2 linked regions of the Methylobacterium mesophilicum SR1.6/6 genome follow. The protein of the gene in region 1 interacts with the protein of each later gene in a pairwise test. Links are inferred from orthologs where the notes say so. Each region holds a gene or a part of one and is shown on either strand. Other genes may lie near its edges.

Region 1 (14,832 bases):
CGGCCACAACGAGGGCGACGAGCCGGCCTTCACCCAGCCGAAGATGTACCAGCGGATCCGCAAGCACCCGTCGGTGCTGGAGACTTACGGCCGCAAGCTCGTCGAGAACGGCTCCGTGACCCAGGAGGCGCTCGACGCCCGAAAGGCCGAGTTCCGCGGGATGCTCGACAGCGAGCTCGACGTCGCCAACAATTACAAGGCGAACAAGGCCGACTGGCTCGACGGGCGCTGGTCCGGCGTGAAGGCCGTGCACGAGGACGTGGACGATCCGCGCCGCGGCCGTACCGCCGTCTCGGCGGAGACCCTCCAGGAGATCGGCCGCAGGATCACGCAGGTGCCCCCGGGCTTCCACCTGCACCGGACGATCCAGCGCTTCATGGACAACCGCGCCAAGGCGGTGGAAACCGGGGCGGGCATCGACTGGGCGACCGCCGAGGCGCTGGCCTTCGGGGCGACCCTCCTCGACGGCAACCGGGTCCGGCTCTCGGGCCAGGACGTCGAGCGCGGCACCTTCTCGCAGCGCCACGCCCTGGTGATCGATCAGGAGAACGAGCAGCGCTACACGCCGCTCAACTCCATCCGCGAGGGGCAGGCGTCCATCGAGATCATCAACTCGATGCTCTCCGAGGAGGCGGTGCTCGGCTTCGAGTACGGCTACTCGCTGGCCGAGCCGAACGCCCTGGTCCTGTGGGAGGCGCAGTTCGGCGACTTCGCCAACGGCGCCCAGGTGGTGATCGACCAGTTCATCGCGTCCGGCGAGCGCAAGTGGCTGCGCATGTCCGGCCTCGTGCTGCTGCTGCCGCACGGCTACGAGGGGCAGGGGCCCGAACACTCCTCCGCCCGCCTGGAGCGCTACCTCCAGGCCTGCGCCGAGGACAACATGCAGGTCGCCAACGTCACGACGCCGGCGAACTACTTCCACATCCTGCGCCGCCAGCTGAAGCGGGACTTCCGCAAGCCGCTGGTGCTGATGACGCCGAAGTCGCTGCTGCGCCACAAGCGCGCCGTCTCGAACCTCGACGCGCTCGCCGAGGGCTCGACCTTCCATCGCGTGCTCTGGGACGACGCCGAGGAGGAGGGCGCGCAGAACAAGCTGGTGCGCGACGACAAGATCCGCCGCGTCGTGCTGTGCTCCGGCAAGGTCTACTACGACCTGCTGGAGGAGCGGGAGAAGCGCGGCCTCAACGACATCTACCTGATGCGCGTCGAGCAGCTCTACCCGTTCCCGCTGAAGGCGCTGGCCAACGAGATGGCGCGCTTCCGCAACGCCGACGTGATCTGGTGCCAGGAGGAACCCAAGAACATGGGCTCCTGGTCCTTCGTCGAGCCCTACCTCGAATGGGTGCTCGGCCAGGCCGGCTCCGCGGTGAAGCGCGCCCGCTACGTCGGCCGTCCGGCCTCCGCCTCCACGGCGGTCGGCCAGATGTCGAAGCACCAGGCGCAGCTCCAGGCCTTCCTCAACGAGGCCCTGGCGGTCTGATTTCTTGGGACTTGGCGGCGGCCTGCTCCGGCCGCCGCCTCTCACTCCTGGCCGTCCGGCACGGCCGAACCGATCCGGAAGTGCAAGACCTATGGCAACCGACATCCTCGTCCCGACGCTCGGCGAATCCGTGAGCGAGGCCACCATCGGCCGCTGGTTCAAGAAGCCGGGCGACACGGTCGCGGCCGACGAGCCGATCGTCGAACTCGAGACCGACAAGGTGACCCTGGAGGTCAACGCTCCGGCGGCGGGTGAGCTCGGCGAGATTCTCGTCAAGGACGGCGAGACCGTGGAGCCCGGCGCGCTCCTCGGCTCGATCGTCGAGGCCGGGGCGGGCGCAGCGCCGGCCAAGAAGGCAGCTCCGAAGGCGGCCGAGTCCAAGACCGAGACCCGCAGCGAGGCCCCGAAGGCCGCTTCCTCCGACAAGGCCGAGGCGCCGGCCCAGGAATCCTCGGCCGGCTACGGAAACCACGGCGACGCGGCCGCCCCAGCAGCGCAGCAGCGCCCGGCGGGCGACAACGGCCCGGCGGTGGCCAAGCTAGCCCGCGAATCCGGCGTCGATCCGTCGGGCGTGAACGGATCGGGCAAGGACGGCCGCGTCACCAAGGGCGACATGCTCGGCGCCATCGCCAAGGGCCCGGCCCCGTCTGCGGCACCCGCCAAGGAGGCCCGTCCGACCCTGCCGCGTGCCCCCTCGGCGCCGGACGATGCCGCGCGCGAGGAGCGCGTGCGCATGACGAAGCTCCGCCAGACCATCGCGCGCCGCCTCAAAGACGCGCAGGACACGGCTGCGATGCTGACGACGTTCAACGACGTCGACATGTCGGCCGTGATGGCGATGCGCAGCCAGTACAAGGACATCTTCGAGAAGAAGCACGGCACGAAGCTCGGCTTCATGGGCTTCTTCACTAAGGCGGTGATCGGCGCCCTCAAGGACGTGCCGGCGGTGAACGCCGAGATCGACGGGCAGGACCTCGTCTACAAGAACTACTACCATATCGGCATCGCGGTCGGCACCGATAAGGGCCTCGTCGTCCCGGTGGTGCGCGACGCCGACGACCTGTCGATCGCCGGCATCGAGAAGAAGATCGCCGGCTTCGGCAAGAAGGCACGCGACGGCAAGCTCTCCATCGAGGAGATGCAGGGCGGCACCTTCACGATCACCAACGGCGGCATCTACGGCTCGCTGATGTCGACGCCGATCCTCAACGCGCCGCAATCGGGCATCCTCGGCATGCACCGCATCGAGGAGCGCCCGGTGGTCCGCGCCGGCAAGATCGAGGCGCGGCCGATGATGTACCTCGCCCTGTCGTACGACCATCGCATCGTCGACGGTAAGGAGGCCGTGACCTTCCTCGTGCGGGTCAAGGAGGCGCTGGAGGATCCGGCTCGCCTCGTGCTGGACCTCTGAGGCTGTCATGTCGGGCGCTGAGAACAGGGTCGCCATCGTCACCGGCGGCAGCCGCGGCATCGGCCGGGCCGTGGCGCTGCTCCTGGCCGAGCGCGGCTATGCGGTCTGCCTGAGCTACGTGTCGGACGCCGCCGCGGCGCAAGGCATAGTCGACACGATCACCGCCAGGGGCGGCAAGGCGCTGGCCGTGAAGGGCGATGTCGGCAGCGAGGCCGACGTGATTGCCCTGTTCCAGGCCGCCGACGGGCTCGGTCGGCTCACGGCGCTGGTCAACAATGCCGGCGTGGTCGACGTGAAGTCCGACGTCGCCGACATGAGCCTCACCCGCCTGCAGCGGATGATGACCACCAACGTGGTCGGCAGCTTCCTCTGCGCCCGCGAGGCGGTGCGGCGGATGTCCACGAAGCGCGGCGGGACCGGGGGCGCGATCGTGAACCTGTCCTCGGTGGCGGCGCGGCTGGGCGGTCCCGGCCAGTTCGTGGACTACGCCGCCTCGAAGGGCGCGATCGATTCACTGACGATCGGCCTCGCCCGCGAGGTGGCCGCCGAAGGCATCCGCGTCAACGCGGTGGCGCCCGGCATCATCGCCACTGAGATTCACGCCAGCGGCGGTGAGCCTGACCGCGTGGAGCGCCTTGGACCTGGCGTCCCGATCGGCCGGGCGGGCACCGCCGAGGAGGTCGCCGCGCCGATCGTGTGGCTCCTCTCGGAGGAGGCTTCCTACACCACGGGCGCCATCCTCGACGTCGGCGGCGGCCGCTGAGCCTCGACCCGACCTGACATTCTATGCCCGTCAGCGACGCGGCACGACCGAGCGGAAGCGAACCTGCATGTCCTACGATCTCGTCGTCATCGGCACCGGCCCCGGCGGCTACGTCTGCGCGATCCGCGCGGCGCAGCTCGGCCTGCGGACCGCGGTCGTCGAGAAGCGCGCGACGCACGGGGGCACATGCCTCAACGTCGGCTGCATCCCGTCGAAGGCGCTGCTCCACGCCTCCGAGGCATTCGAGGAGGCCAACAAGCACTTCGCTGATCTCGGCATCGATGTCGGCACGCCGAAGCTCGACCTGAAGAAGATGATGGCGTTCAAGGCCGAGGGCGTCGCCGGCAACACCAAGGGCGTCGAGTTCCTGCTGAAGAAGAACAAGGTCGACACCTTCCACGGCACCGGCCGGATCGCCGGGGCGGGCCGCGTCGAGGTCATCGCCGAGGATGGCGGCAACCAGATGCTGGAGACCAAGAGCATCGTCATCGCCACCGGCTCCGACGTGGCACGCCTGCCCGGCGTCACCATCGATGAGAAGATCGTGGTCTCCTCGACCGGCGCCCTCGACCTCGATCGGGTGCCGAAGAAGCTCCTCGTCATCGGCGCCGGGGTGATCGGTCTCGAACTGGGCTCGGTCTGGCGTCGGCTCGGCTCCGAGGTCACGGTGGTCGAGTACCTGGATCGCGTGCTGCCCGGCATGGATGGCGAGGTCGGCAAGCAGTTCCAGCGGATCCTGACCAAGCAGGGCATCGCCTTCAAGCTGTCCACCAAGGTGACGGGCGTCGAGGTCGGCAAGAAGGGTGCGAGCGTCACCGTCGAGCCGGCCGGGGGCGGTGCGGCGGAATCGCTGCAGGCGGACGTGGTCCTCGTCTGCATCGGCCGGGTGCCCTTCACGGAAGGGCTCGGCCTCGACACGGTCGGCGTTCAGCGGGACGACAAGGGGCGCATCCAGACGGATTCGCACTACGCCACCAACGTCACCGGCATCTACGCCATCGGCGACGTGATCGCCGGCCCGATGCTCGCCCACAAGGCCGAGGACGAGGGTGTGGCGGTGGCCGAGATGCTGGCCGGCCAGTCCGGCCACGTGAATTACGGCGTGATCCCCAACGTGGTCTACACGTTCCCGGAGGTCGCCTCGGTGGGCAAGACCGAGGAGGAGCTGACGAAGGACGGCATCGCCTACAACGCCGGCAAGTTCCCCTTCACGGCCAACGGCCGGGCCAAGGCGAACGGCACCACGGACGGCTTCGTGAAGGTGCTGGCGGACGCCCAGACCGACCGGGTGCTCGGCGTGCACATCGTGGGCGCGGATGCCGGCAACCTGATCGCCGAGGTGGCGGTCGCGATGGAGTTCGGCGCCTCGTCGGAGGACATCGCCCGGACCTGTCACGCGCACCCGACGCTCACGGAAGCCGTCAAGGAAGCCGCGCTGGCCGTGAACAAGCGCGCCATCCACGTCTGACCGAAGGGCGGACGCCGGGCGTCCACTCAGTCCGGTGTACCGGGCGTGGATCTCAGACACGCCCTCTCGTGCTGGTGCCGGAGCGATCTGGAGGCCTCGATGGGGCCTCCAGATCGCTCCGGGACCCCTGGAGCGTCCCTCGCGAGGCCCGCATCGCGGTCACGGCAGGCTGAAGCCGTGGGTGGCGCGGGATCAGGCGATCTTGCGCCGGGCGTTCGGCAGGTCGGCGATCCGCAGCAAGGCGCTCGGCGCGGGCGGCGCGGTCAGCGCATTCAGCAGATACGGCCGGCGGAGACCCAACGCGTTGTGCAGGGCGAGGTCGATGTCGCGGGCGTAGAACGGCATTCGCAGCACCGCGTCGACGCCGAAGTAGCGGCCCGCCTGGGCGACCGACTCCAGCTCGGCCGTGGTCAGCAGGGTGATCCGCGTGGCGAGCCCGAGGGGCTGGATCTGGCAGGCAAGTTCAAGCCCATCGATTCCGTTGAGCTTCACGTCGATGAAGGCGAAGTCGTAGGACGCGAGCTTCAGCTGCTTCAGGGCGTGGCGCCCATCATCGGTCTCGTCGAGTTCGATCGCGAAGCCGCTCCGGGCCACCACGCGGCTGATCGCCGAGCGGCCGGCCGGGGTCGAGCAGGCGAGGAGCGCCCGTGTCGGCGCCCGGCGCCGGACATCGGCGTGCAGGAGCTGCTCGATATGGCTCGGGTCGAGGGGCGTCTTCAGGACCTCGTAGGCCCCGAGACTGGTGGCGATCTCCTGCCAGTGCGGCATGACGCGGGTCGCCACCAAGACCAGGCAGGGCGGCTCGGCCCCGGCCCGGCGGGCGACCGCCACGGCCTCGGGTCCGCTGAGATCTTCGAGCTGCAGTCCGACGAAGGCGAGGGTGGGGCGGTGCTGGAGCAGGATGTCGCACAGGGCTTGGCCGGAGGTTGCCTCGTCGATCACGGCCTGCGGATCGAAGCGCTGCACCACCGTTCGCAGAGAGTCGCGACGACCCGCATCGCAATCCGCGATCACGACACGCGCCGACCTCCTCCTGTCTTCGAGCCCCATGGCGTCCGTCCGAGCCGATCCGTTCCCTGACGCTGACACTGGACTTAGATCGTGACGAAGATCTTAAAAAAATCGGCTGTTCACTCAGACTTGAGGTTATCAGCCCTAAATCCCCTACACTCGGAATCAATAACTGCTGCTCAAACCGGATGAATTAGCGGCTAAACCGCGGGTGGGCGGACGCGTAGGCACTCATCAGCCGGGCGGCGTCGACGTGGGTGTAAAGCTGCGTGGTCGACAACGAGGCGTGCCCCAGGAGTTCCTGGATGGCTCGCAATTCTCCCTGGCGGGCGAGCAGATGCGTCGCGAACGAGTGGCGCAGGGCGTGTGGCGTGGCGCTGTCGGGCAGGCCGAGGGCGCCGCGAGCCCGGGCGACGGTGTACTGGATGATCCGCGGCGAGAGGGGCCCGCCCCGGGCTCCGACGAAGAGCGGGCCGTCCGGCGGCAGCGGCAGCGGACAGGCGGCGACGTAATCGGCGACCGCCCGCGCCACCACCGGCAGGATCGGCACCATGCGCTGCTTGCCACCCTTTCCGAGCACCATGACCTGATCGCTGCCGGGCAGGGGCGCGTCGCGACGGGCAAGGCCGAGGGCCTCCGAGATGCGCAGGCCCGCCCCGTAGAGGAGCGCCAGCACCGCGGCGTCCCGGGCGAGCACCCAGGGCTCGCGCTCCTCGCCGGCCCGAATGCCCGTATCGGTGAGTGCAACGGCGGCCTGCACGGGCAGGGGGCGGGGCAGGCGCCGCGGGACCTTGGGCGAGCGTACGCCGCCCAGCGCCGAGACGGTGCCGTGGCCCTCCCGTTCCAGGTAGCGCGCGAAGGAGCGCAATCCGGCGAGCATGCGCATCAGCGAGCGGCCGGACACCTCGTCGGCCCGGCGCGCGGCCATGAAGGCGCGGATGTCGCGAACCTTCAGGGCGACGAGCATCGGAATCGTGGGCGTGCCCTGACGCGACGCCAGATGGCGGAGGAACTGGCGCAGGTCGCGCCCGTAGGCTTCTACGGTGTTGGGCGACATCCGCCGCTCACGCGCGAGCCCCTCCGTCCAGGCCCGGACGAGTTCGCGCAGGCGCGCGTCGCCCGGAATCAGCATCAGGTCGTCGGTCGTGGGGGACGCAGTCATGCGTTCAATCGATCGAATGAGTCTTGCCGCGCCCTTAATGCACACGACGGCTCGCGCGGACGTCGTTCGATTCGCGCCGCGCAGTCCCCCGTGCCAAGCTGGGCCGATGACCATCCTGGCCTATGCCGGCGCCGCCTTCGCGGAGATCGCCGGATGCTTCGCGTTCTGGTCTTGGCTGCGGCTCGGCCGCTCCGTCTGGTGGGTCCTGCCCGGCCTGGCCTCCCTGGCGGCGTTCGCCGGCCTGCTGACGCTGGTGGACAGTCCGGCGGCGGGACGCGCCTTCGCGGCCTATGGCGGGGTCTACGTCGCCGCTTCGGTGATGTGGCTGTGGCTCGCCGAGGGACAGCGGCCCGATCGCTGGGACCTCGCGGGCAGCGCCGTCTGCCTCGCCGGGACGGCGCTGATCCTGCTGGGCCGACGCGGCTGACGCGGGCTCAGCGGCCCATCGCGTAGAACTCGGCGTTCGGCCGCAGATCCGCCACGCTGGCAAGCCGGTTGGAGAGGGCGAAGAGGGCGGTGATCGCCGCGATGTCCCAGATGTCGTCCGGGCTGAAGCCGTGCTCGGCGAGCGCAGCGTGGTCCGCCGCGCCGACCGCCTGGGAGGCCGTCGCGACCTTCACCGCGAAGGCCAGCATGGCGCGCTGGCGCGGGGTGATGTCGGCCTTGGCGTAATTGACCGCGACCTGATCGGCGATCAGCGGATTCTTGGCCCGGACCCGCAGGATCGCCCCATGGGCGACCACGCAGTAGAGGCACTGGTTGGCCGCGCTGGTGGCCACCACGATCATCTCGCGGTCGGCCTTGGTCAGGCCGCCGGGCCGGTCCATCAGCGCATCGTGATAGGCCATGAAGGCTCGAAACTCGTCCGGGCGGTGGGCCAGCGCCAGGAAGATGTTCGGCACGAAGCCCGCCTTCTCCTGCACCAGGGCGATCCGGGCCCGGAGATCCTCCGGCATGTCCGAGAGCTTCGGTACCGGGAAGCGGCTGATCGGGGCGTCCGCGCTCATGGTCATCCTCGGAATTCGCGCGCCTTGGTGAAACCAAGCGTTCACGATACGTACGGCAGCTTCGGGCCGTTCGTCGAGCCGTGGAGCACCATGTCCAGCGCCGTCCGCATCCTCGGCATCGATCCCGGGCTCCGCCGCACCGGTTGGGGCCTCATCACCGCGCAGGGGGTGAAGCTCACCTACGGCGATTGCGGTGTCGTCACGTCGGACGGCGACCTTCCGCTGGCCCTGAGGCTGCGCGAGCTGTTCGAGGGCATCAGCCGCATCGTCGAAGCCGTGCGGCCCGACGAGGTCGCCGTGGAGGAGACCTTCGTCAACAAGGACGCCCAGGCGACGCTCAAGCTCGGCCATGCCCGGGCCATGGCGCTGGTGGTCCCGGCGCTCGCCGGGCTGCCGGTGTTCGAGTACGCGGCGAACCTGATCAAGAAGACCGTCGCGGGCTCCGGCCACGCCGAGAAGGTCCAGATCCAGGCGATGGTGCGCTTCCTGCTGCCGAAGGCCGAGTTCCGCGTCGCCGATGCCGCCGACGCGCTGGCCATCGCGATCACCCATGCCAGCCACCGGGACGCACACGCGCTCCGTCGGGCGCATCTGTCGGGCGGCAAGCGCCGCAGCCTCACCGGCCAGGCGGCCGCCGGACAGGGTCTCGAAGGGAAGGGTTTCTCCGCCGCCGCAGCCGCGCGCATCGAGGCCGCGCTGGCCAAACAGAGTTGACGGGACCGGGAAGGACTTGGTGGGGGAAGTAGGACTCGAACCTACGAAGCTTACGCAGCGGATTTACAGTCCGCCCCCTTTGCCGCTCGGGACATTCCCCCAAGGCGGGTTTGTCACCCGCGGCGCCCTTATGGTGAGGGGTGGGCCGGGTGTCAACGCTTGTCGTGACCGGATCCATGATGCCGCGTGAAGCGGAGACGCGCGGCGCCGCCCGCGCCGTGTCCCGGCTCGCGCGCTGTTCCCGCTGGAGCGGAAGAACCGCGACACCCCGCACGGATGCACCGTGGGCTCGCCGCGGGACTCGCGGGCGTTACGGATCGACGGTTCCTGCCGGCGGCTCTGGGCTTCGTGCAGGCAGCCAAGACGCTCACCGCCGGCCAGCCACGGCCGGAGAGCGACGGCAGGCCGGAGACGCGACGCCTCGGCCAGACCGGGCCAGACTGACGCGCGCCTCGGGACGAAAACGCGAACGTTCCGCGACTCCGGGGATTCCCAAAAGAATCCCGATCGGTCACGGTGCGCACATGTTCCCCTGCGTCGCCGGCCATTGACCCGCCCCGCCCCGTCCCTGCGGTCGCACCAGCGCACGCTGATGGCGCTGGTCGATGCCATGGCCCGCGGGGAGGCGGTCCATATACGGAAGATCCTGGCCGCGGTGACGCCCGGCGGCGGCAAGTCGCTTCTGCCGGTGATCGCCGCGCACCGGCTCATCGCGGCCGGGCTGGTCGCGCGGGTGGTCTGGGTGGTGCCGCGGGACTCCCTGAGGCTGCAGGCCGAGGAGGCCTTCGCCGATCCGCTCTGGCGCGCCACCTTCGGGCATGCCCTCAGCGTGCGCGCGGCCGACAACGAACGCGATCCTGCCCGAGGCTTGGCCGGTTACGTCACCACCTATCAGGCAGTCGCCGCCGCCCCGGCGCTTCACCTCGCGGAGGCGCGGGCGCACCGCACGCTCTTGGTCGTCGACGAGGTCCACCACCTCCCGGTACCCGGGCGGCCGGGATCCGAGGAGGCGTCGCCGGAGGAGAGCGAAGCGGGGGCTTGGTCCCGGGCAATGCTGCCCCTGATGGAGGCGGCCGCGTTCCGCCTTTACCTCTCCGGCACGCTGGAACGGGCGGACGGGCGGCGCATCCTCGGACTGCCCTACCAGCCGGCCGCGCTGGGGCGCGGACCGGAACTCGATCTCGACGCCCCGGGCCTCGCGGTGATCGGCTACTCCCGGGCGCAGGCGCTCGCCGAGCGGGCGGTGCTGCCGGTCACGTTCGGAGCCATCGATGGCGAGGCGAGCTGGCTGGAAGGCGGGCGGATCGCCGGCGACAGCCCCCGGGTCGGGCCGCACAGACTCGGCGCCGGCTCGGTGCGGGTCACGACCCGGCCGGCCCTGTTCACGGCCCTGCGCACGGGCTTCGCCCGCGATCTCCTGAGCGAAGCCTTCCACGCCACGAAGCGCCTGCGCGCCCGGCGCCGTGCCGAGCGGGGCCTTCCGGCCGGCGAGACGGTGCGGGGTCTCGGCAAGCTCCTCGTCGTGGCGCCGGACCAAGCGAGCGCCCGCGCGTATCTCGCGACCCTGCGGAGCTGGATGCCGCCGGGACAGGGGGAGCGGGACGTGCGCCTCGCCACCTCCGGCCAGGGCGACGCCCACGCGGCCCTCGCCGCGTTCCGCCTCACGCCCGAACCGGCCATCCTCGTCACCGTGGCCATGGCGTACGAGGGGCTCGACGCCCCGGAGGTCGCGGTGGTCGCCGCGCTCACCCATATCCGCTCGCGCCCCTGGCTGGAGCAGATGCTGGCGCGGGCCACCCGGGTCGATCCCCACGCGGGGTCCTACGACGCGCAGCAGGCGCTGATCTTCCACCCCGATGACCCGCTCTTCGCCCGCTTTCGTCTCGAACTCGAGACCGAGCAGGGCAGCAGCGTGCGTCCGCCGCGCGAGCGGCCGGCGAGCGCCGTCGTGCCCGAGCGGACCCGCTGGCGCGACGACGAACCCGCCGGGATCACGCCCCTGGAGAGCAACGCGATCGGCCTTCGCTATGCCCTGCTGCGTCCGCGCCTCGCCGAACCGGCACCGGCCGCACCGGCGCCGGAACCCCCTTCGATCACCGAGCGGACCCTGCGGCAGAGGCTCGCCGCGACGGTGGCGGCACAGGCGGTCGAGGACGAAGCCTCCCTGCGCGTGCCGCGCGGCGGCAACCTAGCGCATCGCTACAACGCCGTCCTGAAGCGCGTCCTGGGCAAGGGCCGCGCGACGATGACGCTTCCCGAGCTCGAGGCGGCGCTCGCCTGGCTTGAACGAAACCGCCTGTCGGACCATCTCGACCGCCTCGACGGCGACGCCCGCTACGCCTGGTCGGCCCGCCAGCGCCGCGGCCGCTGGCAACCGGAACGCGCTGCCGGTCGCTGAAGCGAAACCGTGAGGAGCGTCCGATGACCGAGAGCTTGCCGGCGGAATTCGCCGCGACCCTGACGGGCGACGCGCCCCCCGCGGGGTGGCCGGCGCCGCTCGCGGCGCTCTGGTGGCTCGCCCGCGAACCGGGGGAGCCGGGCTCGGAAGGCTGGGAGCGGGCGCACGCCCTCGTCCGCCAGCGCCGCGGCCGCTGGCAACCGGAACGCGCTGCCGGTCGCTGAAGCGAAACCGTGAGGAGCGTCCGATGACCGAGAGCTTGCCGGCGGAATTCGCCGCGACCCTGACGGGCGACGCGCCCCCGCGGGGTGGCCGGCGCCGCTCGCGGCGCTCTGGTGGCTCGCCCGCGAACCGGGGGAGCCGGGCTCGGAAGGCTGGGAGCGGGCGCACGCCCTCGTCCAGGACGCGACCGGTCCCGAAGCCGCCTGGGTCCACGCCCATCTTCACCGGATCGAGGGCGATGCCGGCAACGCGCGCTACTGGTACGGCCGCGCCGGCCGCAGCGAAGCCCTGGGGCCGACGGCGGAGGAACGGACCGCCCTCATCGTCGCCCTCTTGGCCTAAGGTTAGGCCCGCGGGTCGCGAGGCATCGAGTTCGGTTTCTACCTTGGCAAGATCGGCACGCGCACTCGGCGAGGCATATTACTCATGGAATTGGTCTTGTAATCTGTTTTCGATCCCGGACTTCGTACGGATCGTACGATGATCCTGATCTGTATCGCCGAAACCACGTCATCAACTGATATTAACGTTTATCACCTGCGATGATTCTCCGCAGTTTTCGGTCATACGACGCGGCTTTTCCCACAGAAATTGTATTTTACCGCTTCCCTGTTCATTGAAAGCTGATTATGCGTGCGGATCTTGAGTCGACCAACAGGGCAGCCGACTGATCGCCGTGATGAGTGTGGGATGTTTAATCTGCGGCATCGGTTTCGCGGGCCTCTCACTGCGCTTCCCGGCGCGTGCGGCCGAGCTGGAACGCTGGTGCGGGATCTGCATCGTGCTTGGATTGTGCCTGCTCGGCGTGGCGCTTCATGGCGCCCGCGCCTAGCTGTGGCGGCCGGCACGGTCCATGACGGCACGCTGATTGGGTGATCGCAGAGACCTCCCGCCTCCTGAGGGCGCGGCGCAGCGGGCCTCGAAGGATGAGAGGATCAGGCTGGAGGCCCCATATCCGACCGTTCCGGTCTCGTGCCGTGTCCCCTGCGTGGATCAGCGGGGCCGGTGCCTGTCAGGCCCTTGTCGGGGCCGGCCCGAGAGCCCGGCTGCCGCAGGCGGAGCAGAAGCGCTCGAACGTGCTCTTGCGGTGATCGCAGGCGGGGCATCGCTCGAACAGGCCGATCCCGCAATGCGGGCAGAAATTCGCGTCCGGGCTCGCCATGTCGACGGGGCGCTCGCAGCCCGGGCAGACCTTCTTGGCAAGGCGGAGGAGGGCTTGATCCGTCGCGATCTCGGTGCGCCGCTCCTCGTCGGGCCGGGCTTCGGCCAGTCGCTGACGTTCCCGGTACCCGTGGAGGGCGTTGATCGCCGCGCGCCCGGCCACGAGCGTGGCCACCACGCCGACGCCGTAATGGACGTAACCGCCGTAGCTCGGCAGATACGGCACTAGCTCGACGAAGAAGGCGAACGCCGCCGCCAGCGCGAAGCCCCAGACGAACGGCCAGTTGCGCGTGTTCCGCCGCTTCAGCAGCAGCCAGCCGGCCAGGACCAGCAGCGGAAGGGTCAAGGCCAGCCGGTAGCCGAAGACCCGCAGCTCCTGTGTTCCCTCGGCGGCCAGGAGCTTCTGCTGGGCTTCGGCCCGCTGCTCGCTCGCCTCGGTCGTCAGCGCCGCCTCCTTCTGCGCGAAACCGAGATCCGTCTGGGCCAAGCCTTCCAGCTGCTCCTCGACGGTCCGCTCGGCGGCCTTCAGGGCGTCGAGCCGCTGCGTGCGGGCGATGAGATCGGGATCCTGATCGACGCGCTGGGTCGTATCCCGTGTCTTGAGCCAGTTGGCGAAGGTCTCGCGGGCGGCCGCGGAGGCTGAGCGGGCCGCCTCAAGGGCAAGTTGCGCCTGGTCCGACTGCTGCTGGTTGTCGCCGCGCGCGCGGCGGACCTGCTTCAAGGCCGCATCGGTGGCCTGCGCCTTCTCGGGGTCGAGGAACTGCTCGAGGGCGTAGCGGTGCTCGACCTCCGGCAGATCGCCGACGACCAGTGATCCGAGCCCGATCAGGAAGCCCGCGAACGCGAAGGCCACCAGCCACAGGATGAGGGTGAAGGTCCGTTCGGAGAGACTGACACCAGATCTCAAGGCTCGATCCTCGACGGTTCCGTGGGAGCGTGACGGCGCCCGAACTGCCGGTGGCAGGCCCCCGAGTCACCCGTCCAGCCCGACACGACCGTCGCGTCCCGCGCGGCCGCAGGATCGAATCAGGCCCCGGGAGGACGCCTCGAGCCTAGCAGGACGCGCCGAGACGCGCCTGTCTTCGTGAGCGGGAGCGGGGCAAGTCTCGCGAGACTTCCGCATCATCCGCTGGAACCCGGCCCGGCGTGATCAGCAACGCGTTCCCGGCCTCGAATAGACCTGCGCGTCGCGAGAGCAGTCGATGGTCGACGCGCGCGCATTCCGGACATCCCCGCCGCGGGCAAACGGAACGCCAAGCCGCATAACCTGTTGTCAGGCCGCCCAGTACGTAAGCTGGGTCACGAGAATTGGAGCGGAGCCATGAGCCTCCTCGGCAGCATCGTCGGCAAGATCCTCCATCCGTTCGGCGGCGGAACCGCGGACGCCGCACCCGCGCCCACGGCCGGCTCGGGCGGTCCGGCCACGTCGAGCACCCCCTCGACGCCCTCGGCGCCCGGCAGCTCCGGCGGCGGCGAGCCGGTGGATGTCGCGGCGGTTCTCACCAGCCTTGCCGAGAAGAACCCGCAGACGCTCGACTGGCGCCACTCGATCGTGGACCTGATGAAGCTGCTCGGCCTCGATTCCGGCCTCGCCTCGCGCAAGCAGCTCGCCGACGAGCTGCACTACACCGGCGACAAGGACGATTCGGCCAGCATGAACATCTGGCTGCACAAGCAGGTGATGCAGAAGCTCGCCGAGAACGGCGGCAAGGTGCCGGACGACCTGAAGCACTAGTCCTTGCGGCTGCGGGATCCGGCGCGCGGCGCCGGATCCCCGTTCAGCGCCCGGTCCGCACCCGCGTCCAGAGGCGGGTCACGAAGCGCTGGGTGCGGTCGTCCCAGGCCGTGTTGATGGACAGGCGCTGCATCGTCGCCTCGTCCGGGTAGATGCCGGGATTGCTCAGGATCTCGGGCTTCACGAACTTCTTGGCCGCGAGGTTGCCGCTGGCATAGGCCACGAAGTTGGTGTTGGCCGCCGCCACCTCGGGCCGCATCATGTAGTCGATGAAGGCGAGCGCCTCGGCCGGGTGGGCGG
Region 2 (14,767 bases), 2.7 Mb from region 1 along the record:
AGAAACGCTGCGTCTCGTCCGGGTTGCGGCCGCGGGTCGAGACGATCTCACCGCGGTCCAGGAACGCGTCCGACACCATCACGGCCTGGTCGAGCAGGCCGCCCGGGTTGTTGCGCAGGTCGATGACGTAGCCCTTGATCTTGTCGGCACCGATCTCGCCGGTCAGCTTGTCGATCGCCGCCCGCATGCCGTCGAAGGTCTGCTCGTTGAACTGGGTCAGGCGGATGTAGGCGACGTCGCCGCCCTCGACCTTCGAGCGGACCGGCTTGATCTTGATCACGTCCCGCGTGAGCGTGACGTCGATCGGATCCTTCGACTCCTTGCGGCTGATCTTGAGCTTCACGTTCGAGTTCACAGGGCCGCGCATCTTGTCGACCGCCTGGTTCAGGGTGAGGCCCTGAACCTGATCGTCGTCGATCTGCGTGATGATGTCGTTGGCGAGCAGCCCCGCCTTGGCGGCCGGGGTGTCGTCGATCGGCGTGACGACCTTGATCAGGCCGTCCTCCATGGTGACCTCGATGCCGAGCCCGCCGAACTCGCCGCGGGTGGTGGTCTGCATGTCGCGGAACGCCTTGGCGTCCATGTAGCTCGAATGCGGATCGAGCGAGGTCAGCATGCCGTTGACGGCCGCCTCGATCATCTTCGACTCGTCCGGCTTCTCGACGTAGTCGGTGCGGACCTTCTCGAAGACGTCGCCGAACAGGCTGAGCTGGCGATAGGTCTCGGCCGAGGCGGCCACGGCGCGCGGACCCGACAGGAAATCGGTCTGCGTGGCTACCATGGAGGTGCCGGCACCCAGGAAGGCGCCCAGCATGATCAGGGATGTCTTGCGCATCAGCCGCGAACCTTCTCGCCAAGTACCGTATTGTTCGGGCTCTTCGCCCACCACGGCTCCGGATCGATGGAGCCGCCGTCCTTCTTGAACTCGACGTACAAGGTCGGATCGCCGTCGGACCCGGGTGGCCCAGCACCCTTGTCGCCCATGCTGCCGACCGGTTCGCCCGCGAGCACGAACTGCCCGACCTCGACGCTGATCTGATCCATCCCCGCGAGCAGGAGATAGTAGCCGTCGCCCGCGTTGATGATCAAGAGTTGCCCGTACGACCGAAAGGGCCCCGCGAACTGCACCCACCCGTCCGCCGGGGCAGAGACCGTCGCCTTCGGGCGCGTCGTGAAGGACACGCCCCGCGTGGTCCCGCCGTTGCCGTCGGGCTGGTTGAAGCCGCGTGTGAGCCGTCCACTGACGGGCCGCGGCACTTCGCCCCGCACGTCGGCGAAATGCACCTTCGGGGCCAGGCGTGCCGGATCACGGAACCCGGCCGCGGCAAATCGTTCCTGCGTGACCTTGACCTCTCGTTCGGCCGCAGCCTTCGCCTCCTCGGCGGTCTTCCTGGCGGCGGCCGCTTCGGCCTCGGTCCGGTCCATCAAATCCTTGAGGGTCTTGGCCTGAGCCCCGAGCTCCGCGGCCCGCCGACGCTCGGTGGACAAGCCGCTCTCGATCTCGGCCTGCCGGGCGCGGCGGGCCGCGACCAGCGCCTGCAGGCGCTGCTGCTCGCGCGCCCAGCCGGCGAGATCGGAGGCCAGACCTTCCTTGTCCTGCGCGATCAGGCCGCGCAGGCGGATCATCTCCGCGAGATCGGCCGCGAGGGTGTCGACCTCGCCTCGCAACTCCGGCACGACGGCGCCGAGCAGCATCGAGGTGCGTATGGCCGCGAGGACGTCCTCGGGGCTCACGAGAACCGCGGGCGGCGGCCGGCGCCCCATCCGCTGAAGCGCCGCCAGGATCTCCGCGACGATGCCGCGGCGGGCCTGGAGCGAGCGCCGGATCGCGGCCTCACTCTCGCCCATCGCCTTCAAGCGCTCTTCCAGGCGGCTCAGACGCTCCTCGGTCGCCTGCGCTTGGCGACCCGCATCGAGGAGCGCGGCATCCAGCTTGGCCCTGTCGGTCCCGATCGTGGCAATCTCGGCCTCGGCCTGGGCCCGCTGGCCGGCGCTGGCGGCGAGCGCCTCCTGCACGCGCTTGAGATTTTCGGCGCGGCGATCGCGCTCCTCGGCGGCGCGCTGAGCCGAATCCGCGTCGGCGGGCATCTCGGAACGCACCGGCGTCGCAGCAACGGCGAGGGCCAGCAGGACGACGGCGCGCAGCCGGTGCTGAGGACCACGGAAGGCAACCGCCCGCAGTCTTTCCACGGTCGACATGGCCGATCAGCCCGCCTCGCCGCGATGATAGGGGTGACCCGCCAAGAGGGTCAGGCTCCGATAAATCTGTTCGAGGGCGAGCACGCGCACAAGTCCGTGGGGCAGGGTGGCAGCCCCGAAAGACAGGATCAGCTCCGCCTTCGTCCGAATTGAGGCGTCCAGACCATCCGGGCCCCCGATAGCCACGACGAGGGCAGGGCGCGCGACGTCGCGCCACGCGGCGACGCGGTCCGCTAGGGCCTCGCTGGTGACATCGGCCCGCCCGCGTTCGTCGTAGGCGAGTAGGACCCCCCCAGGGGGCAGATGGGTCAAGAGCGCGGCCGCCTCTTCGGCACAGCGGTCGGTGGCGCGCCGGGCCCGCGATTCCGGGATCTCGAGGCTGTCACAGGCGGGAAAGCCCAGTCCACGCCCCAACTGGGCCGCGCGGTCGCGATATCGTGACGCGAGTTCCCGCTCCGGACCGGCCTTGAGCCGGCCGACCGCCGCGAAGATCAGACGCAATCCGGACGTCCGCCCTAGCCGGCGGCGAGCCCGACCGGACGATCAGCGCCCCACATCTTCTCCAGATTGTAGAAGCCGCGAACCTCGGGGCGGAAGATGTGAACGAGCACGTCGCCCGCGTCGATCAGCACCCAGTCGCAGGCAGGCAAGCCTTCGACCCGAGCATTGCCGAAGCCGCGATTCTTCATTTCCTGGATCACCTTGTCGGCGATCGAGCCGACATGGCGCTGCGACCGGCCGGACGTGATGATCATCGTGTCGGCGAGCGAGGTCTTACCGGCGAGGTCGATGGCGATCGTCTCCTCGGCCTTCATCTCGTCGAGGCATCCGAGGGCCAGGGCCTTCAGGTCGTCCGAGCGCGCCTGGCCGGAGGTATCCGGGGCCTGGACGGGGGTGCGGATCGTCTCCGTTTGAATGGTCTCGGGCAGAGTCCTGGTTCCTCGTGGTGCCGCAGGCGACGTCACGCCCCGCGGGATCGTCTGAAATTGGCGGTATCGGCCGTCGATTGCAACCGTGGCGACCCCGAATGCGCAGTGCGTCCCCGAACGGCCTCGCGGATCGCCGTCGATGACAGCGTGGAGCGGGGACCGTGCAGGAAGACCCAGGCCGGGGGAGCGCGCGTCGCGAGCGTCGCCGCAGCTTCTTCAGGCAGGCGCGCGCCAGCCAGCCGGCGCGCCGCCCGGGCGCTCAGCGGGGTCATGGTCGAGCCCGGACGATCGATGACCGCCATGGGCATCAGCCGGGCGATCTCGGCGAAGCCCTTCCAGCGGTGGAACGTCGCCAGCGAGTCGGCGCCCATGATCCAGACGAAGTGGACGCCGGGCCGATGGCGCTTCAGGAACCGCAGGGTCTGGACCGTGAAGCGCACGTTGAGCGCCGCCTCGATGCCGGTCACCGCGATGCGCGGATGTCGCGCGACCGACCGGGCCTGCGCGCAGCGCACGGTGACGGGAGGGAGCGCCTTTCGGCTCTTGAGAGGGTTGCCCGGGCTGACGAGCCACCAGACCCGGTCCAGCCCGAGTCGCCGCATCGCCATGAGGGTGACATGGCGATGGCCCAGATGAGCGGGATTGAAGGATCCGCCGTAGAGGCCGATCCGCATGCCGGGGGCGCTCGGCGGCAGGGTCAGCCGCACGCCGGCTCCTGGATGGGCGTCACGGACGCGTCTGGCCGCTGCCGTGGACGCGGTACTTGAAGGTGGTCAGCTGCTCGACCCCCACCGGCCCGCGCGCATGCATGCGCCCGGTGGCGATGCCGATCTCGGCACCGAAGCCGAACTCGCCGCCATCCGCGAACTGCGTGGAGGCGTTGTGGGTCACGATCGCGGAATCGACCTCCGCCAAAAACCGCGTGGCCTCCGCGTCGTCCTCGGTGATGATCGCGTCCGTGTGGTGCGAGCCGTAGGTCTCGATGTGCTCGATCGCCGCGGCGATCCCGTCCACCACCCGCACCGCGATGATCGCGTCGAGATATTCCGTGTGCCAGTCCTCCTCGGAGGCAGCGGTGACCCGGGAGTCGACGGCCCGCGTCTCGGCGTCGCCGCGAACGGCGCACCCGGCATCCAGCAGGGCGCCGACCAGGGATGCGAGATGCGTCCCCGCGCAGGCCCGGTCCACCAGCAGCGTCTCGGCCGCGCCACAGACGCTGGTCCGGCGCATCTTGCTGTTCAGGAGGACGGTGCGCGCCATGTCGAGGTCGGCCGCTGCGGCCACGTAGACGTGGTTGATGCCGTCGAGATGGGCGAAGACCGGCACGCGGGCCTCGGCCTGGACGCGCGCCACGAGGCCGCGCCCGCCGCGGGGCACAATCACGTCGACGCAGCCGTCAAGTCCGGCGAGCATCAGACCCACGGCGGCCCGGTCGCGCGTCGGCACGAGCTGGATCGCGTTCTCCGGCAAGCCGGCATCGGCGAGGCCCTGACTCATCGCCCGGGCGATGGCCATGGCGGTGCGGTGGCTGTCGGAGCCCGCCCGCAGGATGGCAGCGTTTCCGGCCTTCAGGCACAGCGCGCCGGCATCCGCGGTCACGTTCGGCCGACTCTCGAAGATGACGCCGACGACACCGAGGGGCACGGCGACCCGCTCGATCAGGAGGCCGTTGGGCCGCTCGATGGCGGCGAGCTGGCGTCCCACGGGATCCGCCAGCGACCCGACCTTCTCCACGGCCTCCGCGATGGCCGACAGGCGGCCAGGATCCAGGGTCAGGCGGTCGATCAGCGCGGCGCTCTGACCGGCGTTGCGGGCGGCCGCCACGTCGCGGGCGTTCTCGACGAGGATCTCGTCGCGGTTCGCGCGCAGGCGCTCGGCGATCCGCTTGAGCGCCACGTCCTTGGTCCGCGCGGAGGCCAGCGCCATCAGCCGGGCGGCGGCTCGGGCGCGCCGGCCGATCGCCGCCATCTGCTCCGGCAGGGCGTCGGCCTCGGCGAAATCCGATCTCAGGTTTAGGACGGGCACGCTGGCGTCCTCGGTTGGCGGCGCCCTATGCTTCGGCGCGACAGAGAGAAGACGCCGTATTTGCACATCGCGCGCCGCACGCACAAGGGTGTCCGAGTGCTGGTCGACGCAATAATCAATTCGGAGATGATTGTGATTAATCCAGTGCGGAAAGTCGAGAACTAGAACAATGCCAAGTCATCCCGATGAACCATCCAGGCGCGACCGGGATAGTTGAGCAATTCCGGGATACGCGCGCTGGGATGCCCGATGATCAAGGCGGCTTCCGCGCTGTCGTAGGCGACGAGCCCGCGGCCGTGGACACGGCCGTCGCCATCGCGGATCACCACCGCATCGCCGCGGGAGAAGCTGCCTTCTATGGCGCGGACGCCCACCGGCAGGAGGCTCGCGCCGCCACGCAGCGCCTTCACGGCGCCCGCGTCGATGGTGAGGCTGCCACGCGGTTCGAGGGAGCCGGCGATCCAGGTCTTCCGGGCAGCGGTCGGCGTGGACCCGGAGAGGAACCACGTGCAGCGAGCCCCATCCCGAACGGCGCGCAGCGGGTTCTTCTGCCGACCGTCCGCGATCACGAGGTGCGTGCCGCCGGAGGCTGCGATCTTGGCCGCCTCGATCTTGGTGCGCATGCCGCCGCGGGACAGCTCGGAGGCCGGGCCGCCCGCCATCGCCTCGATCTCAGGGGTGATGCGCTCGACCACCGGCAGATGCTGCGCGTTCGGGTCGCTTTTCGGCGGCGCCGTGTACAGGCCGTCGATATCCGAGAACAGGACCAGCACGTCGGCATCGATCATGGTGGCGACCCGGGCGGCGAGGCGATCGTTGTCGCCGTAACGGATCTCCGACGTCGCCACCGTGTCGTTCTCGTTGACGACCGGCACCGCGCGCATCTCGAGCAGTTTGAGCACGGTGGCGCGGGCATTGAGGTAGCGGCGCCGCTCCTCCGTATCCTGGGGCGTCACGAGGATCTGGCCGGCGACGATGCCGTGATGACCGAGCGCTTCGGCCCAATGCCGCGCCAGAGTGATTTGCCCCACCGAGGCCGCACCCTGGCTCTCTTCCAGCCGCAAGGCTCCGGAGGGCAGCCCGAGCACGGTGCGCCCGAGCGCGATGCTGCCCGAGGAGACGACCAGGACATCGACGCCGCGCGCGTGCAACTCGGCGATGTCCTCAGCCAGCGCCGCGAGCCAGGCGTGCCGCAGACGCCCGGCCCCCCGGTCGACGAGGAGGGCCGACCCGACCTTGAGGACGACGCGGCGGAAATCTTCGAGGACGGGGATCATGATGCTTGCGGGTCCGGGTCGATCGAGGCGATTTGAACGAAGATCGCGCTGTTGAACAGCCACTCCGCCTCGCGGCGATCACCCGTCACGATGGCGTTGGATCAGCGGCCTGTCGGGTGTCCGCAGGCTTCCGGCAGGGCGGCGAGGCGCAGGCCGGACCAGGCTGCCGCGGGGGGCGAGGAGCTCCCGCGAATCACGGCTGCCAAGCCACGGCCGGCTGCCGCTCGGCCTCCGCGCTGGCGTCGATTTCCGCCTGGAGCGCCCGAAGCGCCTCCGGCACGCCTTTCCGGCTGGCGGAGGACAGGACCAGCGGTGCACGACCGGCCGCCCGCTTCAGCTTGGCAACCTGGCTCTTCAGGGTCTCGGCGTCGAGGGCATCCGCCTTCGAGAGGGCGACGACCTCGGGCTTCTCCGCCAGACCGTTGCCGTAGGCTTCGATCTCGCCACGAACCAGCTTGTAGGTCTTGCCGGCATGCTCCGTGGTGCCGTCCACGAGGTGCAGCAGCACGCGGCAGCGCTCGACGTGGGCGAGGAACCGGTCGCCCAGCCCGACGCCCTCGTGCGCGCCCTCGATCAGGCCCGGGATGTCGGCGAGGACGAATTCGCGCCCGTCCGAGCGCACGACGCCGAGCCCGGGATGCAGCGTCGTGAACGGGTAATCGGCGATCTTCGGCTTCGCCGCCGTGACGCTGGCCAGGAAGGTCGACTTGCCGGCATTCGGCAGGCCGACGAGCCCGGCATCGGCGATCAGCTTGAGCCGCAGCCAGATCCACATCTCCTGGCCTTCCTGGCCGGGATTGGCGTGCTTCGGAGCGCGGTTCGTCGAGGTGGTGAAGTAGGCGTTGCCGAAGCCGCCGTTGCCGCCCTTCGCGAGGCGGATCTTCTGGCCGACCTCGGTCAGGTCGGCGAGCAGCGTCTCGCCGTCCTCGGCGAAGATCTGCGTGCCGGCCGGGACCTTCAGGACCGCGTCGGCGCCGTTGGCGCCGTGGCAGTTCGAGCCCATGCCGTGCTCGCCCTTCCGGGCCTTGAAGTGCTGCTGGTAGCGGTAGTCGATCAGGGTGTTGAGACCCTCGACGCACTCCACCCAGACATCGCCGCCGCGGCCGCCGTCGCCGCCGTTCGGTCCCCCGAACTCGATGAACTTCTCCCGCCGGAACGAGACGCAGCCGGGACCGCCATCACCGGAGCGGACATAGACCTTGGCTTCGTCGAGGAACTTCACGACCTGAATCCTTTGTCGGGTGCGGGTTCGCGACCCGCACCATCACCGTGTCGACGGCCGCCGGCCAGCCCCGGCGCCGTGGCGCCGCCTCAGGCGGCTGCCGTCATCGCCGGCTCGGACGACGGCCTCTGCCAGCGCCGCCGGTCGAGGCGGAAGAGATCGACCGGCAGATCCTCACCGCGCGCCGGGAAGGGCCGGATCGCGCTGCCGGCCGGCACGAAGCCGCAGCTCTCCAGAACGCGCCGGGACGCCGGGTTGACCGTGCGGGCCGACGCCGAGAGTTCCGCGCCGCCGGTATAGGCGAAGAAGGCGTGGCACAGGGCCGTCACGGCCTCGGCCATCAGGCCGCTTCCCCAGTAGGCCCGCCCGAGCCAGTAGCCGAGCTCCGGCGGCGCGTCGGCCGGCGCCTCGATGCTGATGACACCGATGAGGCTGCCGGGCGCCGCCCGCGGCGCGAGGGCGAGCGTGAGGGCCGAACCGGCGGTGTTCTGCGCGCGTGCCTGAAGCAGGAACGCATCCACGACCGGGGCCGGGAGCGGGTGCGGCACCCGCGCCAGCATCGCGGCGACCGACGGGTCGCCGGCCAGCTTCAGGATCGCGTCCCTGTCCTTCGCGGTCGGCCAGCGCAGCCACAGCCGCCGCGTCTCGATCCGGAAAACGTCATCACGGGTCAGATCGGGGAACATCGTGCCCTCGCAGGGCGGCGCTCCCGGCTCCGGGTCACCGCCTCAAGACGACGAAGGGGAGGATGGCGTCCCATCCTCCCCGGGGTTCCGTCCGATCCGGCCCGTCAGGGGCTCGGCAACGACGTCTCCGGTCCGGTGTGGGACACCGGGCGGGACGCCAGCTTCGCCTCAAAGGCGCCCGCCTCTTATTCCGCGGCCTCGGCCAGCGGGGTAACGGCTACGAAGGCGCGCCCGCGGCGCGTCTCGAAGCGGACATGGCCCGGTACCAGCGCGAACAGCGTGTGGTCCTTGCCCATGCCGACATTGGCGCCGGGATGCCATTTGGTGCCGCGCTGACGCACGATGATGTTGCCCGGAATGACCGATTCCGCGCCGAACTTCTTGACGCCGAGGCGCCGGCCTTCCGAGTCGCGACCGTTGCGGGACGAACCGCCAGCCTTCTTGTGTGCCATGGGATGAGCTCCGAATTCTGATGGGCTTCGATGCGGTCGCGGATCGGTCCCTCAGGGGACCGGACGCGCCCAGCGTCTGGCGTGCGTCAGGCCGAAATGCCGGTGATGCGCACGACCGTGTGGTCCTGCCGATGGCCGCGCTTGCGGCGCGAGTTCTGCCGGCGGCGCTTCTTGAAGGCGATGACCTTCTTGTCGCGTCCGTGGCGCACGATCTCGCCGGTGACGCTGATGCCCGACAGGGTCGGTGCGCCGACCTGGGTCGCGCCCGCGCCGTCGGCGAACAGGAGGACCTCGCCGAAGGTCACGGCCTCGCCGGCCTCGCCGGCCAGGGAGGCGATGGTGATGGTGTCGTTGGCGGCGACGCGGTACTGCTTACCGCCCGTCTTGATGACTGCGAACATCGTTCTCTCGTGTTCTCGAACGGCCTCCGGGGCGGCTGCCCCTGGACCGGCTTCTTGTTTGAAGTCATTGCACGGGCTTGTGCCCGGACAACGCGAAACGCGCGGACCTCAGGGAGGCCGCGCGCCATGCGGGGTCACTACGGGCGCGGGCACCACATGTCAATCCGCGCGTCGATCCGCGCGGCCCGGATCAGCGGATCGGCGCGCCGGTCACCAGGATCCCCTTGGCGACCGTGCCCTGCGGACCGAAGGCCGCCAGAGCCTCGGCGCACCAGGCCTCGCGGCCCACGGCGGCCAGTTGCTGGCGCACCTGGGTCGACCGGGTCCGCAGCTTCTGCTCCAGCAGGGCTTCCTGGCCGGCATTCACGCGGGCGGCGAGGCGCAGCGTCGTGAGCTGCCCGGCCCTGACCTGGACACCCGGACAGGCCTGCTCGGCGATGATCGTCGTGGAGGCGGCATCGGCGTAGTTGTCGAGCGGTGAGGCCGGGCTCGTCGGGGCGACCGGAACCTGCGCGACGGCCGGGCCGGCGAGGAGCAGACTCAGACAGGCGGCGATGGCACGTGGGCTCCGCAAAGCTCAAAACTCCCTGGTGTCGCCAACCCCCTCGGCGACTGTGCGGCACGCACCGCTACGGGGCAGCCTTGAACTCGCCCTCGATGCGCAAGGTCACCTCGTCGCCGAGATGGGGGAGATAGGCGTTGATCCCGAACTCCGACCTCTTGATGACGGCGCGCCCGTCGAAGCCCACGGTGTAGCGCTGGTCGACCGGGTGGATGCCGGCTTGGTTGAAGGTCGCGTCGATGGCGAGCGGCCGCACGGTGCCGCGCAGGTTCAGGTCGCCGGTGATCCGCGCCGTCGTCGGGCTCGTCGGCTCGACCGTCGTGGCCGTGAAGGTGGCGTTCGGGAACTTCGCGGTGTCGAAGAAATCCGGCGCCGCGAGGTGCTCGTTGAGGCGCGCGCTGCCGGTGATCACACCGCCGAGCGGCACGCTCACCTCAAGCCGGCTCTTGTCCGGCGCCTTGGGATCGAGGGTGAGCGTTCCCGTCAGGCCGGTGAACTGGCCGTAATAGGTCGAGTAGCCGAGATGCGAGACCGACCACGTGACCTTGCCGTGATCCGGATCCAGCACGTAGGCACCCGGGCGCACCTGCGTCGGATCGGCACTCGGCGCGACCGGCACGCCCTTGCCGGCCGGATCGTCGGCTGCCTGAGCCGGCCCCAAGGAGAGGAGGCCGATCAGGGCGAGAAGTGGCGCGCGCATTCTTGTCCCCCCGGAGCGCGGCCAAGCCCGGCCGGCGCGGGGCCCGTGATTTCACGATCTCCCTGCGCGCTCAAGCACGTCTGGCGGTGACCGGCGCGCTTCTGTAGTCAGCCCTGAACAGCGGGCAGGCATGGCATGATCGGCAAGCTCAAGGGCGTGGTGGACTCCTTCGGCGAGGATTTCGTGATCCTCGACGTGGCGGGGGTGGGCTACATTGCCCATTGCTCGGCGCGCACACTGCAGCGCATGCCCAAGGTCGGCGAACCGGCGGAGCTGTCGATCGAGACCCATGTCCGCGAGGACATGATCCGCCTCTACGGCTTCCGGTCGGACGCCGAGCGCGAATGGTTCCGGCTGCTCCAGACCGTCCAGGGCGTCGGCGCCCGCGTCGCCCTCGGGGTGCTGTCGGTCCTAGAGCCCGAAGCCCTGGCCGGCGCCATCGCGACGGGCGACAAGGGCGCGATCAGCCGTGCCCCCGGCGTCGGGCCCCGGCTCGCGGCCCGGCTGGCGGCCGAGCTGAAGGACAAGGCTCCGGCCTTCGCGCCCGTCGATCCCGCCCTCGTCGCCTTGACCGGCGCCGTGGAGGAGGGCGCGGCTCCGCAGCCGGTGGCGGATGCGGTCTCGGCGCTCGTGAATCTCGGCTACCCGCAGGTCCAGGCCGCCGCCGCTATCGCGGCCGCGCTCAAGGGCGCGGGGGAGGGTGCGGAGGCCAAGGTCCTGATCCGTCTGGGCCTGCGCGAACTCGCCCGCTGAGGGGCGCGCGGCAGACCCTTCGAGGCCCGTCCCGATCGCCCGCCCTTGACCCGCCGGAGCAGCGGTGCCATGTCCGCCCCGGCCAGTAAAACATTGAAAAGCAAGCTACTTTTCAATCTTTCTAATCTGGCGCGGCAGCTCGGGGCGGTCCGGAAGACCGTGGCGGGCACGGGGATGGCGGGATTAGCGGCGCGGATGATCGTCTGCTCTTGTAATGTCATATCGGATGGCGCGGTTCGCGGGTGTCTCGCGCCCGGACCGGGCTGCCCGCGCACCCCCGCCCAGGTCTACGCCTGCCTGGGATGCAGCCCGAAATGCGGGCGCTGCGCCCGCACCATCCGGTCCATCATGCAGAGCGCCCTTGGCTCGGTAGCTGGGCCGTTGCCGGCCGTCGAGGGCAGCCATGCCTGCACGACGGCTTGCGCCAGCGCCTGTAGTTTGGTGAAATTCCAAACTGCGGATGAGGGAGTCGCAGCCTGATGCTTCTGCCCCCGCCTGAAAGAACGGTAAGGAGTACGGGGGCATGAAGGGCGACACCAAGGTCATCGAGTACCTCAACCGCGGGCTGCGCAGCGAGTTGACGGCCGTCAGCCAGTATTGGCTGCACTTTCGCATGCTCAATGACTGGGGCTACATCGACCTGGCCAAGTTCTGGCGCAAGGAATCGATCGAGGAGATGAACCACGCGGACCGGTTCGTCGACCGGATCCTGTTCCTCGACGGGTTCCCGAACCTCCAGGAACTCGACCCGCTGCGGATCGGCCAGAACGTCCAGGAAATCATCGAGTGCGATCTCGCCGCCGAGAACGAGGCGCGCCGCCTCTACCTTGAGGCTGCTCAGTACTGTGATTCGATCAATGATCGCGTCTCCAAGATCCTGTTCGAGGATCTGGCGACCGATGAGGAAGGCCATATCGACTTCCTCGAGACGCAACTGGAACTGATCAAGCAGATCGGCCTGCCGCTCTACGCGCAGAAGCACATCGGCGGGCTGGAACAGATCGCGCCCGAGAAGGACTGAGGCCGTTCGACCCCGGGCGCCGTGACGGCGTCTTCCGGGGTGACGGACAACGCGGGAGGGGTCGGGCCGACAGGGTCCGACCGCTCCACGCCCCTGACGGAGATGGGACTCGGGATGCGGCTGGTGGTGGTCGGCGCCGACGGGCGCATGGGTCGGATGCTGGTGCGCGCGGTGGCCCAGGCCGAGGGCTGCACCCTGTCCGCGGCGATCGAGCGGGCGGGCTCCCCCGCGCTGGGGCAGGACGCCGGGACGCTCGCTGGTCTGCCGGCCCTCGATGTCCCCGTGACGGACGATCCGCTCGCGGCCTTCGCGGCCGCCGACGGCGTGCTCGACTTCACGGCCCCGGCCGCCACCGTGGCCTTCGCGGAACTCGCCGCCCAGGCCCGCATCGTCCACGTCGTCGGGACGACCGGCCTGTCCGAGGAGGATCTGGCGAAGCTGAAGGCGGCGTCCTACCACGCCCGCATCGTGCAGTCGGGCAACATGTCGCTCGGCATCAACCTGATGACCGAGCTGGTGCGGCGGGTGGCCAAGTCGCTGGGCGACGAGTTCGACATCGAGATCTTGGAGATGCACCACCGCATGAAGGTGGACGCGCCCTCCGGCACGGCGCTGATGCTCGGCGAGGCCGCCGCCGAGGGCCGCGGCGTGGACTTGAAGGCCGTCCGCGTCTCGACCCGGGACGGGATCACCGGCGCCCGCAAGCCCGGCGACATCGGCTTCGCCACCCTGCGGGGCGGCAGCGTCGTGGGCGACCACAGCGTGACCTTCGCCGGGATCGGCGAGAGCCTCACGATCAGCCACCACGCCGCCGATCGCGGCCTGTTCGCCGCGGGCGCCGTCAAGGCGGCGCTCTGGGCGCATCCCAAGCCGCCGGGCCTCTACGCCATGGCGGACGTGCTCGGCCTGTGACCGGAGGCGCTGCGGCCATGGAGCGGCTCCTCGTCCTCGTCCGGCACGGCCAGAGCGAGTGGAACCTCAAGAACCTGTTCACGGGCTGGCGCGACCCGGACCTGACGGAGCGCGGCGTCGCGGAGGCCCGGGCGGCCGGCACGGCGCTCAGGCGTGACGGCTACGGCTTCGACGCGGCGTTCACCTCCGAGCTGGTCCGGGCGCAGCGCACCTGCTCCCTGATCCTGGAGGAGATGGGCCTGCAGGGCATTCCGGTCGCGCGCGACCGCGCGCTGAACGAGCGCGACTACGGCGACCTCGTGGGACTCAACAAGGACGACGCCCGCGCCCGATGGGGCGAGGCGCAGGTCCATGCCTGGCGCCGGTCGTACGACGTGCGGCCCCCCGGAGGCGAGAGCCTGAAGGACACCGCCGCGCGGGTCCTGCCCTGCTACATCACGGCGATCCTGCCCCGGGTGATGGCGGGCGAGCGCGTGCTGGTGGCGGCGCACGGCAACTCGCTGCGCGCCCTCGTGATGGTTCTCGACCGCCTGGGCGAAGATTCCGTTCCGGATCTTCAGATCAAGACGGGCGTGCCGCTGGTCTATCGCCTGAATGCCGATACGACGGTCGCCTCGAAGACGGTTCTCGCCCGGGACGGCGACGGGGCCTGAATGGCGACCGCGCTCGCGCCCGGGCTGATCCACCATCCGGGCTACCTCGACGCGGCGGCCCGCGCCCGGCTCGCGGCCGAGATCGCCGCCATCCTCGCCGACGCCCCGCCCGTCACACCGCGCATGCCCCGGACCGGCAAGCCCTTCTCGGTGCGCATGTCGAATGCCGGGCCGCTCGGCTGGGTGTCGGACGTCCGGGGCTACCGCTACCAGCCGGCGCATCCCGAGACCGGCCGTCCCTGGCCCGCCATGCCTCCGACCGCGCTCGCAGCCTGGGCGGCGCTTGCGGCGTGTCCGGCCGCGCCTGAGGCCTGCCTGATCAATCTCTACGCCCCCGGAACCCGCATGGGCCTGCATCAGGACCGCGACGAGGCGGAGTTCAGCGCGCCGGTGCTCTCGCTCTCGCTCGGCGCGGACGCCCTGTTCCGCTACGGCGGCTTGCGGCGCACCGACCCGACGCGCTCGATCCGCCTGTCCTCGGGCGATGCCCTCGTGATCGGGGGCCCCTCGCGGTTGATCTTCCACGGGGTCGACCGGCTCTATCCCGTCGGCGATTGTCTCGCCGAGGAGAGTCTCCTGGGGGAGCTGCCCCCGGACGGTCGCTGCAACCTCACGCTCCGGCGCGTCACCCCCTGCGGCACGCCATGACGGGGCGGCGGCGCCGGCATCGGCCTGGCCGTCTCCCGACGATCTCCCCTCATCGTGATGCCCGGCGCCGTTCGCTCGCGGCTTGACAGATCCGGTCGTCGGGCAGACCCATCGCGGTCGGAGCCCCGGGGCGGGCCCGAGAGGAGAACCGAGTTCCGATGCTGGTGCGCAACCTGACGCTGCATCTCGGGCGTGCTCTCTGCGCGGCCGCCCTGGCGGCCAGCCTCGGTTCCGCCGCCCGGGCCGGTGATCCCGTCTTCCCGCCGGGGTCCCGCTTCGGCTTCGACCCGCCGTCCGACATGTCGCTGTCGCGGCGCTTCTCGGGCT

What was found.
Region 2: the proteins of ruvC (region 1) and ruvA interact in binary tests that used the Escherichia coli proteins (3 or more experiments, as listed by UniProt). The link is inferred for Methylobacterium mesophilicum SR1.6/6 from one-to-one orthologs.

What each region holds. Positions count from the first base shown.
Region 1 is NZ_CP043538.1:4,255,192-4,270,023, forward strand. The notes cover bases 7,292-10,204. They hold ruvC (crossover junction endodeoxyribonuclease RuvC), read left to right. Parts: upstream 7,292-8,392; coding sequence 8,393-9,016; downstream 9,017-10,204. Other genes in these bases: MMSR116_RS20410 (tyrosine recombinase XerC), read right to left, coding at 7,292-7,295; MMSR116_RS20415 (YnfA family protein), read left to right, coding at 7,402-7,722; MMSR116_RS20420 (peroxidase-related enzyme), read right to left, coding at 7,730-8,302; MMSR116_RS20435 (hypothetical protein), read left to right, coding at 9,293-9,460; MMSR116_RS20440 (DEAD/DEAH box helicase), read left to right, coding at 9,564-10,204. Outside these bases: MMSR116_RS20385 (2-oxoglutarate dehydrogenase E1 component), read left to right, coding at 1-1,480; odhB (2-oxoglutarate dehydrogenase complex dihydrolipoyllysine-residue succinyltransferase), read left to right, coding at 1,572-2,891; MMSR116_RS20395 (SDR family oxidoreductase), read left to right, coding at 2,899-3,654; lpdA (dihydrolipoyl dehydrogenase), read left to right, coding at 3,722-5,122; MMSR116_RS20405 (response regulator), read right to left, coding at 5,315-6,172; more of MMSR116_RS20410, read right to left, coding at 6,327-7,291; more of MMSR116_RS20440, read left to right, coding at 10,205-11,414; MMSR116_RS20445 (hypothetical protein), read left to right, coding at 11,438-11,638; MMSR116_RS20450 (double zinc ribbon domain-containing protein), read right to left, coding at 12,649-13,704; MMSR116_RS20455 (DUF3597 domain-containing protein), read left to right, coding at 14,119-14,532; MMSR116_RS20460 (polyamine ABC transporter substrate-binding protein), read right to left, coding at 14,576-14,832.
Region 2 is NZ_CP043538.1:1,557,017-1,571,783, reverse strand. The notes cover bases 9,550-12,397. They hold ruvA (Holliday junction branch migration protein RuvA), read left to right. Parts: upstream 9,550-10,588; coding sequence 10,589-11,206; downstream 11,207-12,397. Other genes in these bases: dapB (4-hydroxy-tetrahydrodipicolinate reductase), read left to right, coding at 12,342-12,397; bfr (bacterioferritin), read left to right, coding at 11,730-12,227; MMSR116_RS31775 ((2Fe-2S)-binding protein), read left to right, coding at 11,402-11,686; MMSR116_RS07270 (YceI family protein), read right to left, coding at 9,821-10,453; MMSR116_RS07275 (hypothetical protein), read right to left, coding at 9,550-9,765. Outside these bases: MMSR116_RS07330 (S41 family peptidase), read right to left, coding at 1-835; MMSR116_RS07325 (murein hydrolase activator EnvC family protein), read right to left, coding at 835-2,199; 23S rRNA (pseudouridine(1915)-N(3))-methyltransferase RlmH, read right to left, coding at 2,206-2,700; rsfS (ribosome silencing factor), read right to left, coding at 2,715-3,164; MMSR116_RS07310 (nicotinate-nucleotide adenylyltransferase), read right to left, coding at 3,161-3,835; MMSR116_RS07305 (glutamate-5-semialdehyde dehydrogenase), read right to left, coding at 3,855-5,153; proB (glutamate 5-kinase), read right to left, coding at 5,315-6,430; GTPase ObgE, read right to left, coding at 6,624-7,652; MMSR116_RS07290 (GNAT family N-acetyltransferase), read right to left, coding at 7,742-8,338; rpmA (50S ribosomal protein L27), read right to left, coding at 8,524-8,790; rplU (50S ribosomal protein L21), read right to left, coding at 8,877-9,191; more of MMSR116_RS07275, read right to left, coding at 9,382-9,549; more of dapB, read left to right, coding at 12,398-13,139; MMSR116_RS07245 (2,3-bisphosphoglycerate-dependent phosphoglycerate mutase), read left to right, coding at 13,157-13,792; MMSR116_RS07240 (alpha-ketoglutarate-dependent dioxygenase AlkB), read left to right, coding at 13,793-14,440; MMSR116_RS07235 (hypothetical protein), read left to right, coding at 14,599-14,767. UniProt on the Escherichia coli protein: The RuvA-RuvB-RuvC complex processes Holliday junction (HJ) DNA during genetic recombination and DNA repair.